3 regions of the Synechocystis sp. PCC 7509 genome follow, and region 2 is predicted to be linked to each of the others. Evidence: predicted binding sites of a transcription regulator. Region 2 holds the regulator's gene; each other region holds the start of a gene.
The links. The regulator NtcA, encoded in region 2, controls nitrogen genes in cyanobacteria. The targets are predictions, from matches to a motif close to GTANCNNNNGNTAC.
Positions count from the first base shown of each region.

Region 1: the regulator NtcA is predicted to act here: its motif matches at 2,608-2,621, upstream of SYN7509_RS0213255 (ammonium transporter).
Region 3: the regulator NtcA is predicted to act here: its motif matches at 2,904-2,917, upstream of SYN7509_RS0218595 (ferredoxin--nitrite reductase).

Region 1 covers NZ_ALVU02000001.1:2,643,247-2,648,445, forward strand. Annotated here, with positions in the region: gene SYN7509_RS25900 (ammonium transporter) at 1-952, shown strand, start outside; gene SYN7509_RS0213255 (ammonium transporter) at 1,122-2,534, opposite strand; gene SYN7509_RS0213260 (DEAD/DEAH box helicase) at 2,665-5,199, opposite strand, start outside.
Region 2 covers NZ_ALVU02000001.1:1,352,386-1,357,584, reverse strand. Annotated here, with positions in the region: gene hisB (imidazoleglycerol-phosphate dehydratase HisB) at 1-455, opposite strand, end outside; gene fabI (enoyl-ACP reductase FabI) at 561-1,337, opposite strand; gene ntcA (global nitrogen regulator NtcA) at 1,683-2,354, shown strand; gene SYN7509_RS0206870 (DUF3084 domain-containing protein) at 2,452-4,029, shown strand; gene SYN7509_RS0206865 (pre-16S rRNA-processing nuclease YqgF) at 4,045-4,455, shown strand; gene SYN7509_RS0206860 (DUF3146 family protein) at 4,433-4,681, opposite strand; gene SYN7509_RS0206855 (GTP-binding protein) at 4,914-5,199, shown strand, end outside.
Region 3 covers NZ_ALVU02000001.1:3,711,678-3,716,876, forward strand. Annotated here, with positions in the region: gene SYN7509_RS0218575 (ATP-binding protein) at 1-690, shown strand, start outside; gene SYN7509_RS0218580 (response regulator) at 697-1,149, shown strand; gene SYN7509_RS0218585 (Npun_F2552 family protein) at 1,156-2,118, shown strand; gene SYN7509_RS0218590 (QcrA and Rieske domain-containing protein) at 2,208-2,633, opposite strand; gene SYN7509_RS0218595 (ferredoxin--nitrite reductase) at 3,020-4,573, shown strand; gene SYN7509_RS0218600 (CmpA/NrtA family ABC transporter substrate-binding protein) at 4,628-5,199, shown strand, end outside.

The sequences.
Region 1 (5,199 bases), 1.3 Mb from region 2:
TTTAATTTTTAGTCTATTGCTTGTCGGTATTGCTTACCCAATTACCGGACATTGGATTTGGGGTGGTGGATGGCTTGCAAAAGCAGGATTTTGGGACTTTGCCGGATCGACAGTAGTTCACGCCGTTGGTGGCTGGGCAGCTTTGATGGGTGCAGCCTTTTTAGGACCCCGTCTGGGCAAATATCAAAATGGTGTCTCGATAGCAATGCCGGGACACAACATGAGTATTGCTACTTTAGGCGCTTTGATCTTGTGGCTAGGATGGTTTGGGTTTAATCCTGGTTCAACAATGTCAGTAAATCCAAGTATTGCCCATATTGCTTTAACAACAAACATAGCAGGGTCTTTAGGTGGGATTGCTGCTACCATCACCGCTTGGCTGTATCTAGGCAAGCCAGACTTATCGATGATTATCAATGGCATCCTGGCAGGGTTAGTTGGGATTACAGCAAGTTGTGCTTTTGTGAGCTTGCCTTGGGCGGCAGTAATTGGAGCGATCGCCGGAGTAATAGTCGTTTTTTCTGTCACCTTCTTTGACAGAATCAAAATTGACGATCCGGTAGGTGCAACCTCTGTTCACTTAATTTGTGGCATTTGGGGAACCCTGGCAGTAGGTCTATTTGCCGAAGGCCCGGCGGGTGCGTTGAATCTATACGAAGAAGGTTTAGGCCCGATTAAGGGCTTACTACTGGGGGGAGGTTTCCAGCAAGTTTGGTCGCAAATTATCGGTATTGTCTCGGTAGGAGGTATCACTGTTCTCCTCAGTACAATTTTCTGGCTGGCACTCAAGGCTACCCTTGGTATTCGCGTGACGGCGGAAGAAGAAATTCAAGGTTTGGATATTAGCGAACATGGCATGGAAGCCTATAGTGGACTTCTTAAAGAGGCGGACGACACCGGGCTTGAAATGGCTTCTAGTGGGGGAACACAGCGATCGCAGGGATTTATCTAGTAGATCGTAACTAATAGCTCAAATAAGATCGAAACTGCCCATAAACTTACAAGTTTATGGGCAGTTTTTTTAGCAAAGAAACAACAGGGGATTAAATCCTAATTCCGTATGCCTAGGAACTTAAGTGAAACTTATCATTTTTTTGCCCAAGGTCTATTGCGTCCAGCAATTAAGAATTTTGCTTGATACTTAATCCCCCTGCAAATTCTTCTCCATAACCTTCTTCGCCGTGTTCAACGATATCCATACCTTGGTATTCTTCCTCGGCAGAGAGACGCAAACCAACGGTAGCATCAAGGATTTTGAGAATTATAAACGTACCAACTCCAGCGAAAATAACGGCAACAGCGATCGCCGCTAATTGAATGCCAAGTTGACCAAAGTTCCCGCGCAGTAGTCCATCTTTACCAAACTCATTGACTTCAACAGTAGCAAAAATCCCGGTTAAAATTGCCCCTACCGTACCACCTACACCATGTACGGGAAAGGTATCTAAGGAGTCATCAATTTGGACTTTATGCTTTAAATTAATGGCAAAAAAGCAGCAAACGGCAGTAATACTACCAATTAATATTGCTGCTAGAGGTGGCACAAATCCGGCCGCAGGTGTAATCCCCACTAAACCAGCTACTGCACCTGTTGCAACGCCTACCGCCGTTGGTTTACCACGTAAAACTTTTTCTAAAATTAGCCATGTTAACGCCGCCGCCGCCGCCGCCGTATTGGTAGTCACAAAAGCAACCGTAGCCAAGCCGCCAGAAGCCAAAGCACTACCAGCGTTAAATCCAAACCAACCAAACCATAGCAAACCCGCACCTAGCAAGATAAAAGGTACATTGTGAGGGGAGGTTAACTGACTTGGATAGGTTTTGCGCGGGCCGATAACAATTGCCGCTACTAGAGCCGAAATTCCAGAGCTAATGTGTACTACCGTACCACCCGCAAAATCCAAAGCGCCAATGCCACCGTACAATCCTAAAAAGCCACCTTTTGCCCATACCATGTGAGCTAAAGGACAATAGATAAACGTTGACCAAATTAGCACAAATAAAGCATAAGCCCGGAAACTGACGCGCTCGACAATTGCTCCAGAAATTAGCGCTGGGGTAATAATTGCAAACATTGCTTGATAAATCATGAATGTTTGGTGAGGAATAGTTGCGGAGTAAGAAACTACTTCCTCTGGTGCGGAGCCTTTTAGATAATCAGTTACCGCCATCGAAGCGCTGACACCATTCAAGCCTAGCCATTGCAAGCCACCAATAAAAGGTGTGCCTGGAGCAAAAGCCAGACTATAACCCCAAAGAACCCAAGTTACACCAACTATACCCATGAGCAAAAAGCTCATCATCAAAGTATTTAAGATATTGCGATCGCGCACAAACCCGCCATAGAAAAAAGCTAACCCTGGAGTCATCAACAAAACTAGCGCCGAACACATTAACATAAATCCTGTGTCCGCCGACGTTTGAGCCGCAGCTATCAACTCTTCAGTAGTTGCCGCCAATGCTGGAGAGATGAAAGGAGAGCCTACCAGCAGCATTAGCGCGATCGCTGCTGTAATCAATATCTTCTTTACCACTTACTTTAACCTTTTATATCTTTAGATAGAGTGCAGTGAATCTCATTGCATCAGTATCACCAGTAGCAATTCCGTATAGTAAGATACAATTCTTTCAATTAATAAAAATATAATTGCCGTCAATGCCCATCTACTGCGCCGTTTCATTCACGGGAAAACGATCTATTAATTGCACAGCGCGATAAGCATTGCGTTGTAAAGAGGTTGGCAAATGGGGAACATAGGGTATTTGCGACAACAAGTCTAAGGTGCGGCGCAAAAGGCGGACAACATCACCTTCATCTAAGCTTGTGTGGCTGCATAGTTCTACCCAATCGACTCCCAGCGCCCATTGTTCGAGCAAAGCAACTAAATCGTACTCTAACCAAATCGGTAAAGTGATATTGTAACGGCGTTGCAGTTGAAATAAATTCCGCCGGGTAGAGCGTAAGCCAGCTAGAGCTTCTTCTACAGGGATTGGTAAGGTATAGCGTACCCAGGTATCGGGACGAGGGGTTTCTGTAACAATTGCGGCGATCGCCGCCGCTAAACATTGAGGATCTAGTTCGTCAAATTCACCGCTTGCTAAAGCTAGACCAATCCATAACTCATTGTCGCCGCGAATTGCCGCCGCCACTTGTCCTAAATCGGTAGGTTCTAAGTCTTGCAAACAACCAAATCGCTGCAAAATTTCGATTAAATGCAAAAATTCTTCCCAGTGACGCTGGGAAGTCTTTTCTAATTCTGCTTGACGAGTAGCAATTTCTGCTTCTATCTCCATTGCTTTGTTTCGGCGCTTAAAAAGTGTTGCCGGGTTGCCCAATTCATGCAAAGGATGAGCTTCAATTTGTGCGCTTACTGCCTGAACTCGCTGTTGTTGAGCTAAAACTTCGGGCGCAGTATGAATAATTGCCTGCGAGTTGGGAATTAAATCGGCAATTAGTTGAGATTCTTGGTTTCCTCGGCGCGATTGTCCAGGTTTAATCGGCATTTCTACCGGAGGCAAAAGATCGCTTTGAATCTCTAGACGTGGTAACTCAGCGTGTAAATCTACAACATCGCTGGTTGTCACCACATACCAGCGATTATTTGCCCCTAAACATACTAAATATGGCGCTTGTCCTGCTCCAGGGGTTTTGGCTACGAGGACGGCGGTTAGCGGTACGGAAGTAGCGACATTTTTTCCCTTCAAGCTCAAAAGCGTACCCGTCATGGCGAAGCTAATCGTGAGACTTAATTGTTCTACCCGGTCATCAGTAGCTTGCTCAACTAAAGTTTTTAGTAGCTGGGTTTCAACTTTAAGCCGTTGGCGCAATTTTTCGTAGTTTTGCAACTGCGCAGGATCGACCGATGCAAGCTGCTCTTGAACTTGGGCTAATTGAGCTTGAACAAGGGCGATCGCCTCGTATTGAGGTTTTAGGTATAAATTGGCGATATACTGCCCAAAACTGCGTTCTATGAGTTCTTTTGCTTGTTCTAGGGTGTGAGTTTGCAGTAAGTTCAATACCATGCCATAGGTGGGCGTAAACTGACTAACCAAGGGGTCAGCTTTAGCTGTTGCTAAGTAAGCGGCTTCTTTTGCCCCTTCAAAGGGGGTTTGAGCCGTGACAACGTAGCCGCGCTTATCCATTCCCCGGCGACCAGCCCTACCCGCCATTTGCAGGAATTCTGAACCATTCAATAATCGATGTCCGCGATCAGTGCGTTTAGATAAACTAGAAATTACCGTAGTTCGCGCTGGCATATTAATTCCCGCCGCGAGAGTTTCCGTTGCAAATACAACTTTAATTAGCCCTTGCTGAAATAATTCTTCTACCAAGCCCTTCCATGCTGGCAATATTCCGGCATGATGAGCAGCAATACCGCGATACAAAGGCTGAACTTGTCCAATCCGTCCCGCGTCGGGATTGCGCTGCAAAAATTCATCAATTTGCCACTTTAGTTGGGCTGCTTCGCTAGGATTGACTAATGTTAGCGTTCCCAAATCTTCTACGGCTTTATCGCAACCTCGACGGCTGAAAATAAAGTAAATAGCTGGCAGCATATCCCTAGAACTTAGCTGATTGAGCAGGTAGATTATACTTGGGGCTTCGGGTCTTGCACCATTACGCCGAGCATCCTTAGCCTTTTGCGCGTCAATACTACCGCGTTTTGGGCGCAGGCGAGGATTAATTTTGCCGCCTTCAAGTAAAGGAAATAGCCCTTTAACATTGCAAAACTTAAATTCTAAAGGTACGGGGCGAAAATCTGAATAGATTAGTTGAGTTGGCCCATGAACGGTATTAATCCAGTCGGTAAGTTGGTCGCTATTGGCAACGGTAGCTGAAAGAGCGACTAATTGAATTTCTCTAGGACAGTAAATAATTGATTCTTCCCAAACTGTCCCCCGTTGGCGATCGTTCATGTAATGACATTCGTCTAAAACTACTGCTTCCACTCCCTGCATTGATGTTCCCACTTCGCCGATGGGTGTACCGTAGAGCATATTGCGGAAAATTTCGGTCGTCATCACCAGGATGGGAGCTTCTCGATTAATCGAAACATCTCCTGTCAATAGTCCTACTTTGTCTGCGCCAAATACTTTACGAAAATCGCGTAATTTTTGGTTAGATAAAGCTTTAAGGGGTGTAGTGTAAAATACTCGCTTTCCCCGACTCAGGGCGCGATGAATGGCGTATTCACCAAT
Region 2 (5,199 bases):
TCTCTCACTAATTGCGTGTCGTAAGTTCCTACTCTTTGCGTGGGAATCTGCAAGCCATAACTTAAATGCGGTCTTCCGGAAAAATCTAACGCTACTTGGATTAAAGCCTCGTCCAAGGGCGCAAGAAAGTTCCCAAAACGCACAATTCCTTGGCGATCGCCTAATGCTTTCCCTAATGCTTGTCCTAAAGTGATACCAACATCTTCATTGGTATGGTGATCGTCTATTTCTAAATCCCCTGTCGCTTGCACGTCTAAATCAATTAATCCGTGCGAGGCGATTTGATTGAGCATATGGTCTAAAAAAGGTACGCCGGTCGCTGTATTGCATTTTCCCGTACCGTCTAAATTAACACTAACTTCTATGTCGGTTTCTTTGGTGGTGCGACGAATAGAAGCCGTGCGGGTAGGGATATTGGCTAGAGAAGATAAAATTTGGGGGTTTCTTGTCTGCATAAAACTAACTTAAAAACTATCTATATATTCAATTCTTGACTGAAGATGCTAGTTTTGCCACAATCTCCTAGGAAGACGTTTCATCAAAACGTCTCTACATTATTCCTACATTCCCATAATTTCGTAGCCCGCATCTACATACAAAATTTGCCCGGTAATGCCACTCGCTAAATCGCTACACAAAAACGCCGCCGCGTTTCCGACTTCTAGCTGCGTTACCGTGCGCCGCAAGGGGGCAATTTTTTCTACGTGATGAATCATATCCAAAATTCCCCCAACGGCGGAAGAAGCTAAAGTTCTAATCGGCCCGGCGGAAATTCCATTAACGCGAATGTTTTGCTCTCCTAATTCGGCGGCTAAGTAACGCACGCTCATTTCTAACCCAGCTTTTGCTACCCCCATGACGTTGTAGTTGGGAATTGCTCTAACTCCTCCCAAATAGGTCAGCGTGACAATACTACCGCCTTCAGTCATTAAAGGTTTCGCCGCACCGCTTAACTGTGTCAAAGAATAGGTACTAATTTCTAAGGCTTGATTAAAACCCGCTCTTGAAGTATTACTAAAGCCGCCCGTTAGGTCTTCTTTGTTGGCAAAAGCTAGACAATGAATGAGGATATCTAATTTGCCCCATTTAGAAGCGACTTCTTCAAACATTTCTTTGATCTGCTCGTCACTTTGGACGTTACACGGTACAAACAAGCTGGGATTAAGGGGTTTTACAAGTTCTGCTACTTTATTTTCCATTTTGCCGCGTTCGTCGGGCAAATAGCTAATCCCAATATTTGCTCCGGCTTTATGGAGTTGTTGGGCAATTCCCCAAGCAATCGAGCGATTGTTAGCAATTCCAGTTACTAAGGCGTTTTTTCCAGTCAAATCGAGCATAAACTATAAGTTTTAATTTAAAAATATTCCATTTAGGAGCATACCCGAATTTGGTCATCAAACAAAAAACGCTATCGCTCTTAACTATTTTTGGCGTTACTGTAAAGTGTGATAATTCTTCCCAACGTTTGCAACTTGTCCTATCTCACTCTCTTTCCTCCCAATTACCAATTACCAATTACCAATTACCCATTAGCCAACCCCCTATTTTTTCAAAGTAATTCTCTCTTAAAAATTATGTAGTCAACAATACAAAAAAACCATTTAAAGTCATATTAAGTAGTGTAGTGATACAAAACTGCGGAGTTTTTTGGATCGCGCGAAGGATGTTTGTTAGGCAAAAAGATGATCGTAATGCAAGATAGACCGTTAGCGGCGGTATTTCGTCAAATAGGAACTGGCTCGTTTCCCCCAGTTGTGGAAATGTTTGAACGGGGTAAAACGATATTTTTTCCAGGCGATCCAGCAGAACGAGTTTATTTTCTGCTCAAGGGCGCAGTAAAACTTTCTAGGGTTTATGAAGCTGGAGAAGAAATTACCGTAGCACTGCTTAGAGAAAATAGCGTGTTTGGCGTACTTTCGCTACTGACAGGACAACGTTCGGATAGATTCTATCATGCGGTGGCTTTTACTCCTGTAGAGCTACTTTCCGCACCCATTGAACAAGTAGAGCAATCGCTAAAAAGCAATCCAGAATTGTCGATGTTGATGCTTAAAGGCTTGTCATCGCGGATTTTGCAAACAGAAATGATGATTGAAACTTTGGCGCACCGCGATATGGGTTCGAGGCTAGTAAGTTTTTTACTAATTTTGTGCCGAGATTTTGGTATTCCCACCTCTGAAGGAATTACTATTGACCTTAAGTTATCTCATCAAGCGATCGCTGAAGCTATTGGTTCTACTCGCGTGACTGTAACTCGGCTCCTTGGAGATTTGCGGACTGACGAAATGATTTCTATTCACAAAAAAAAGATTACTCTCCACAATCCAGTAGCTTTGAGTCAGCAATTTACCTAAAAAAGCTTCTCCCGCTCCCCATAAATTCTAAGAAGCCACCAAAATTTAAGCGGTTGAAGTAGGCTGTATTTGAGTGGGCAAAGGTGGACGGCGGAAAATGACTACCGGAATAATCCTAATTGTAGCAATTTTGATTTTGGGAGGTGTAATCGCGACGGTAGGCGATCGCATTGGCACGCGAGTAGGCAAAGCTCGACTAAGCTTGTTTAAACTGCGTCCACGCAAAACTGCCGTTTTAGTAACTATAGTAACTGGGAGCGCGATCGCTGCTTCAACACTCGGAATTCTATTTGCCGCCGACAAAAGCTTGCGCACGGGAGTATTCCAACTTGAGAGAATTCAAAAAGACCTCAAAACAAAGCGCAAGCAGGTAGAATCTACAACTAAAGAACTAGAAGCTACAAAAATTCAAAAAAGTAATGTAGAAAAGGATTTGCAGCAAGCTAGAACCGAACAAAAAGCCGCAGAGAAAAGGCAAGCCCAAGCCCAAAAACGTTTGCAAGCAACCAATAGATCGTTACAGGCGGTAATTACTAAACAAACTCAAACTCAAGCCCAATTAAGCCGTACTCAAGTTAAACAGGCACAAACTCAAGCCCAACTAAGCCGCAACCAAACCCAGCTAAGTCAAATTACCAGTAGATTTCTGGATGCTAGGGCTTTACTGCAAACAGTCTCTCAGCAAGCAAAGACTTTACAAGCAGAAATTCAAAAACTTCAAAACGAACGCCAACAAATCGGTAAGCAGTTAGCAGAAGTCAGAAGTCAAATTGCTGATCGCGATGAGGCGATTGCTAATCTAGATCAAGAAATAGTCAATCGCGATCGCGATTTGCAACAGCGCGATCGCGTAATTGCCGGTAGAGAAGTTCGCCTCAAACAATTAGAGAGTCAAAGAGAATTTCTCGAACAAGAAGTCGCAAAGCTTGAAGGTTATTATCAAGATTATCAAGTTTTGCGCCAGGGAAATGTAGCCCTAGAAAGCGGTAGCGTTTTGGCTACGGGTGTAGTTCGCATTCAGCAACCAAAAGCCGCGCGTCAAGCTATTGAGCAACTATTGCGCGAAGCCAATCGCGTCGCCATAGAATCAACCCAGCCCGGTACAAACCCCGAAAATGAACTCGCTGTACAAATATCTAAAGCCCAAGTTGAAAAGGTAATTGCCCAAATTGACGATGGTAGAGATTATGTCGTGCGAGTTATTTCGGCGGGAAATTACCTTTTAGGAGAAAAAAACGTCCAAGCAGCGATCAATATCGCTGTAAATGAAGTAATTTTTTCTAAAGGTGACGTATTGGCCGCAATTCCAACCAATCCCTCGATTACAGGTCAAGAAATCCGCCAAAAAGTAGGGTTATTGCTGAGTGCGACAAAATTTCGCGCCCGTCGTGCAGGTATATTAGGCGATGCGATTGAAATTGGCGATGGTAGGTTAGAAACTCTAGTTAGCTTTATTGAGCAAGTCAGGCAGTATAATCAGCCGGTAGAAATTAAAGCTATTGCCGCCGAAGATATATATACAGCAGGGCCTTCGCAAGTGCAATTAGTGGCAGTTAAAGACGGGCAAGTGGTTTTTGGCACTAGAAGGTTAGTAGGCAACCAATTAAGAGATGCGCTCACTCCTAAGCTTACAAAAGCACGTAGGGCAACAACGAAGGCACAAAATAAACTATAAACCAGGATAAAAATTATGATTTTGGGCTTCGATCCCGGTCGAGATAAGTGCGGCTTGGCGGTGATGGGACAAGATTTGCAATTGCATTACCATCAAGTTGTGTTAGCCTTGGAGGCGATCGCCTCTATGAAGGCGCTCCTACAAAAATTTCCTATATCTATTGTCGTCATGGGCGATCGCACTACCTCTAAACAATGGCAAAAACAACTTAAAGAAGTATTACCCGCAACTATGACGCTTGTGATGGTGGACGAACACAATAGTACCTTAGAAGCCCGCGACTTCTACTGGCAAATGTACCCGCCCCAAGGCTTAACAAAACTTGTCCCCCAAGGTCTAAGAGAGCCACCAAGACCGATAGATGACTTAGTTGCCATATTATTAATCGAAAGATACTTAAAAGCTACAAATCAGCGCGAATCGTAAAGTCATAGTCTCCCCCAGCTTCTAGCTGATAATCCCGTTGCTCTAAAAAACGACCCAAGGGTTCTTTGATTAAAGCGCGACCAGAGGAAGGTTTTACAGACAACTCTCCCCGCCGAAAACACCATTGAAATTGCCATTCAAATTCTCCCGCTTTAACATCTCCTTCAAGTAAGCCTTTTTGCCAAGATTGGCGGGTAATCCTGACAAAGGCAGTTGTTTCTGGCAAAGGTTTCCTACTCACGATAAATAATGATTGCTTTTCAATTTATTAATTATTACTAGAAGCCGCCTTTCTAGACAAAAGTACAAAGACATAGGGTAATGAGCGACCATTGCCTTAAGTCTCAGACTATCGGTTGATATTGAAGCTAAAATTTTGGCGCTGTTATTACTATTTTGCCCAATTAAATCGCTAGGATCGAAAAGCAAAAGATAACCTATTTTTAGGAGCGCGATCCTTGAGCGACAACTTGCCTGAATCTAAGCCTCCTGTGTCGGATGCTTCTATAGATGCTGATTTAGATAATGCAATTTGGAGTTTTGGAGATATTCAGGCGCAGTTGAATTACAAACTAGCCCAAACAGCGCTAAGAGACATGATTGATAAGCTGGACTTAACGCCTCAAGAGCGCCGCCCTTTAGAATCCGAAATCGCTCAACTAGAAACTATGCTCGACAATTTAGAGCGCCAAGTAGTACAAATTGCCGCGTTTGGGATGGTAGGGAGGGGTAAGTCTTCGTTGC
Region 3 (5,199 bases), 2.4 Mb from region 2:
GAGTTGCAACAAAGTAATACTGAACTTGATGCCTTTGCTTATGTTGCGTCTCATGACTTGAAAGAACCATTACGAGGCATTCATAACTACTCTAACTTTTTAATCGAAGATTACGGCAATATTTTGAACGAAGACGGCGTATCAAAGCTGCAAACCTTGGTGCGTCTATCTCAGCGCATGGAAGACTTAATTAATTCCTTGCTGCATTTTTCCCGGTTAGGACGGGTAGAACTGGCGATTTCTCGGACAAATCTAAATGATATTTTACAGCAGGTTTTAGACTTATTACGCGCTCGAATTGAAGAAACTGGGGTAAGTATTTCAATTCCTAGACCTTTACCAATTATTAATTGCGATCGCATTCAAGTAACCGAAGTATTTACCAATTTAATTAGTAATGCCATTAAATATAGCGACAGACCGGAGAAATGGGTAGAAGTTGGCTATCTTGACCACCAGGAAGAAGCAACAGTATTCTACGTCCGCGACAATGGTATTGGCATCAAAGAGCAATATTTAGATAATATATTTCGGATATTTAAACGGTTACACGGTCACAACCATTATGGCGGCGGTACAGGAGCGGGTTTAACAATTGTCAAAAAAATTGTAGAACGTCATGGGGGTAAAATCTGGGTAGAATCTACCTTTGGACAAGGTAGTACGTTTTATTTCACATTGCAGGCATAAAAAATCATGGCAGGCGACTTAATTGATTCATTACTTACAATTGAAGACAGCGATGAAGATTTCACAGCCTTCGAGCGTGTAGTCCGTAAGTTATCTATTAATAAGCCAATTTTTCGTTGTACTGATGGAGAGGATGCAATAGAATTTTTGCACCACACTGGTAAATATAAAGATACCCCTCAAACACCCCTTCCAGCAATGATTTTACTAGACCTCAATTTGCCCGGAATGGATGGGCGCGATGTACTATTGCATATAAAACAAGACCAAAATTTGCAAAATATACCTGTGGTGGTGTTCACAACCTCATCTAACCCCACAGACATTGAAGTTTGCTATCAACGGGGCGTAAATGGCTACATTGTTAAGCCCATCGACACCAGTAAACTGATATGGACTATTAAATTATTTATGTCTTATTGGTTTGACGTTACTACTTTGCCCCATCAATTAGATTAATTTTTTATGAACTCAAATCCCAGTATTAGTTTAATTCGCGCCGACTCCTACGAATTAGAATCTCTGCAAAATCATGTAACTAAGTTACTAGAACCAATGGGAGGAATGGCAACTATAGTCAAAAAAGGCGATCGCGTTTTACTTAAACCAAACTTGTTAACCGGGGCGCGTCCTGGTAAAGAATGCACTACTCGTCCCGAATTAGTCTATATTGTCGCCAAAATGGTAATGGAAGCGGGGGGTAAACCTTTTTTAGGTGATAGTCCAGCTTTTGGGACTGCAAAGGGAGTGGCGACAGCTAGTGGTTATTTACCTTGGATAGAAAAACTAAACTTACCAATTATCGATTTTCACGGACAACGTTACCAAACTTTGGGGCAAGAATTTAACCATCTGTTGCTTTCCACCGAAGCAATGGAGGCGGATGTAGTGATTAATTTACCCAAAATTAAGTCTCATATGCAGCTAACTTTAACAATGGGTGTAAAAAACTTATTTGGTTGCGTCCCTGGCAAGATGAAAGCATGGTGGCACATGGAAGCGGGGAAAGATAGCGCTAGGTTTGGACAAATGCTAGTAGAAACCGCAAGAGCAATTAATCCAGCTTTAACAATAGTTGATGGCATTATTGCCCACGAAGGCAATGGACCCAGTGGAGGAGAACCCCGTCAGTTGGGGATTTTGGGGGCAGCAAGTAATGTATTTGCTCTTGATCTAGCGATCGCACATATCCTAAAAGTTGATCCTTCTGCTATTCCGACAATCGCCGCCAGTCAACGGTTAGGACTGGTGGGAGATTTAGATAGTATTAGTTTTCCGCTTCTGCAACCCAATGAACTGCAAATTAATGATTGGCGGCTACCAGATACTTTAATGCCGATTGATTTTGGAATGCCTCGCGTTTTGAAGTCTACCTTTAAGCATTTTTACATCCGGTTCATCAAAGAGCCAATGAGCGCTTATTTGTAGGTTTGCCACTTTTCGCCCCCTAACCCCCAACTTTGGGGGAACTGGAGTTGAAAGTCCCCAGAATTTGGGGATTTATGGAAAAGGTTTATTTATGAACTAACTAATACCGAATCGCCTTCAATTTTAGCTTTGTAGGTTTTCAGTGGCTTGGTAGCTGGCCCTTTTAAGACTTTGCCATCGATGCCAAATTCGGAAGCATGGCAAGGACAAACAAATTTTTGTGACTTAGCTGCCCAATCTACCGTACAACCAGCGTGAGTACAGGTAGGATTTACAGCGCTAAGATTGCTCGTTGAACTGGTGCGAACTACTAAAACTGCACCCACAGGAGAATTTTTGTTAAGTAATTGATTATTTTTGCTTAACTGTGATAATTTCCCTACAGACTGAAACCCACCTTTGTTATTAGTAGATTCGGCTTGAGTAGTTTGGGAAGAACAGGCAGCGATCGCAACGGGCAAAGAACTAGCCAACCAACCTACACCCACCCAATTTAAAAAAGTTCGACGATCCATAGTATTTTCCTTAACTTTGATATAAAAAACTTTGCAAAATTTAATGACTTTTCCAGACTTTGAGCTTTTATTTCCTTGAGGCATCTGGCTATAGACAGGTATTTAATGACAAAAATACATATAATTTATGCGTTTTAGTCATATTCCTCAATATTTTGTTACGAAAGATACGAACTTAATAGTTAATTAATCCTAACTTGAATACTAACAAGCATTTAACGATTGTCTAACCGACTTTACCCAAATCTAAGCCGTACCGCCGCAGGTGGTGTAGCGACTGATACGAAAGGAGTGCTTGAAGTCTAATAACCTAGCAGCAAATAGCAATTATTTTAATGTATGCGACTTCCAGCAAAGCTAGATAAAGGAAATATAGGGTCTAGTCCATGATAGAAGATGCGATCGCCAAGACAAGCCTAAATAAATTTGAGAAGTTTAAAAGCGAAAAAGATGGGTTAGCGGTAAAAGCAGAATTGGCTCAATTTGCGTCGATAGGCTGGGAAGCTATGGACAGCACGGACAGGGAACATCGGCTAAAATGGCTGGGCGTATTTTTTCGTCCCGTCACCCCTGGCAAATTCATGATGCGTCTGCGCTTACCCAATGGAATTATCAATAGCCAGCAGTTGCGAGTATTAGGCGAAATAGTCGAACGCTACGGCGATGATGGTTGCGCCGATATTACCACTAGACAAAACCTTCAACTGCGCGGCGTAAGAATAGAAGACTTGCCAGATATTTTTGACCAAATGCAGCAAGTAGGCTTAACTAGCATTCAGTCAGGAATGGACAATGTACGCAACATTACCGGAGATCCAATTGCAGGATTGGATGCAGAAGAACTATTTGACACGCGGGAACTCGCAAGTCAAATTCAGGACATGATTACAAGAAATGGCGAAGGTAATGCAGAATTTACCAACTTGCCAAGAAAGTTTAACATCGCCATTTCCGGCGGACGAGATAATTCAATTCACGCCGAAATCAACGATTTAGCATTCATTCCCGCCTATAAAAACGAGCAATTTGGCTTTAACGTGCTTGTTGGCGGCTTTTTCTCCGCCAAGCGCTGCGATGCGGCGATTCCTTTAAATGCTTGGGTAGCACCAGAGGAGGTAGTAGCCGTATGCAGAGCAGTTCTAGAAGTTTACCGCGACAATGGACTAAGGGCGAATCGGCAAAAATCCCGGTTAATGTGGCTAATTGATGAATGGGGAATTGAGAAATTTCGCGCCGAAGTCGAAAAGCAATTAGGTAAAACCTTAATTAACGCCGCCGAAAAAGATGCAATAGATTGGGAAAAACGCGACCATATTGGCGTTTACAGCCAAAAGCAACCGGGATTGAACTATGTAGGCTTGCATATTCCCGTTGGGCGCTTGGAAGCCCAAGATATGTTTGAATTAGCGCGGGTAGCAGAAGTGTATGGGAGTAGCGAAATTCGGTTTAGCGTCGAGCAAAATGTTATTATCCCCAATATCTCCGACTCGCGCTTAGAAACATTCCTTGCTGAACCCGTATTAGCAAAGTTTTCTGTCAATCCCGAACCACTAACGCGGGGATTGGTTTCTTGTACGGGAGCGCAATTTTGCAACTTTGCCCTAATTGAAACCAAAAATCGCGCCTTAAAAGAAATCGCATCTTTAGCCCAAGAAGTTCAACTAACTCGCCCCGTCCGCATTCACTGGACAGGTTGCCCAAATTCCTGCGGACAACCCCAAGTAGCTGACATCGGCTTGATGGGAACTAAAGCCCGGAAAAATGGCAAGCCTGTAGAAGGAGTGGACATTTATATGGGTGGTACGGTGGGCAAAGACGCACATTTGGGAACTTGCGTAACTAAGGGCATTCCCTGCGAAGATTTGCAACCCGTATTACGAGACTTGTTAATCGAGCATTTCCAAGCAAAACCAAGAGAAAAAGCTTTAGTTTCTACCTAAAGTCAATATCCAAACCCCTCATACAACTTACCGAACTTAAATTACTACCAGATCATGAGCAACTTTTCTAGAAGACAATTTATTATCACCGCCGGCGCAGCTACCGCAGGGTCTTTACTGGCTCATGGCTGTAGCTCTGGGCCAACGGAAACCGCGAGTAGTGGTGGTGCTGCAAGCCCCGTTGCTAGTGTTGGTGCGGCGGCTAATGCTCCAAAAGTAGAAACAACTACCGCTAAGTTAGGCTTTATTGCTCTTACAGATTCCGCTCCCCTAATTGTGGCGCTAGAAAAAGGTCTTTATGCCAAGTACGGCATGACCGATGTGAAGGTAGAAAAACAAGCATCTTGGCCCGTAACCCGCGATAACTTGGTACTTGGTTCTGGCGGCGGCGGTATTGATGGAGCGCATATATTATCGCCCATGCCTTACTTAATGGCGTTAGGGAAAATTACTCAAGGTAAGCCAATTCCCATGTACATTTTGGCGCGGCTAAATACCAACGGGCAAGCAATTTCGGTTGCCAATGCTTACAAAGATATGAAAGTGGGTTTAGATAGTTCGCCCTTAAAAGCAGCTTTTAGCAAATCTAAATCCTCTGGAAAAGAAATCAAAGCCGCCGTTACCTT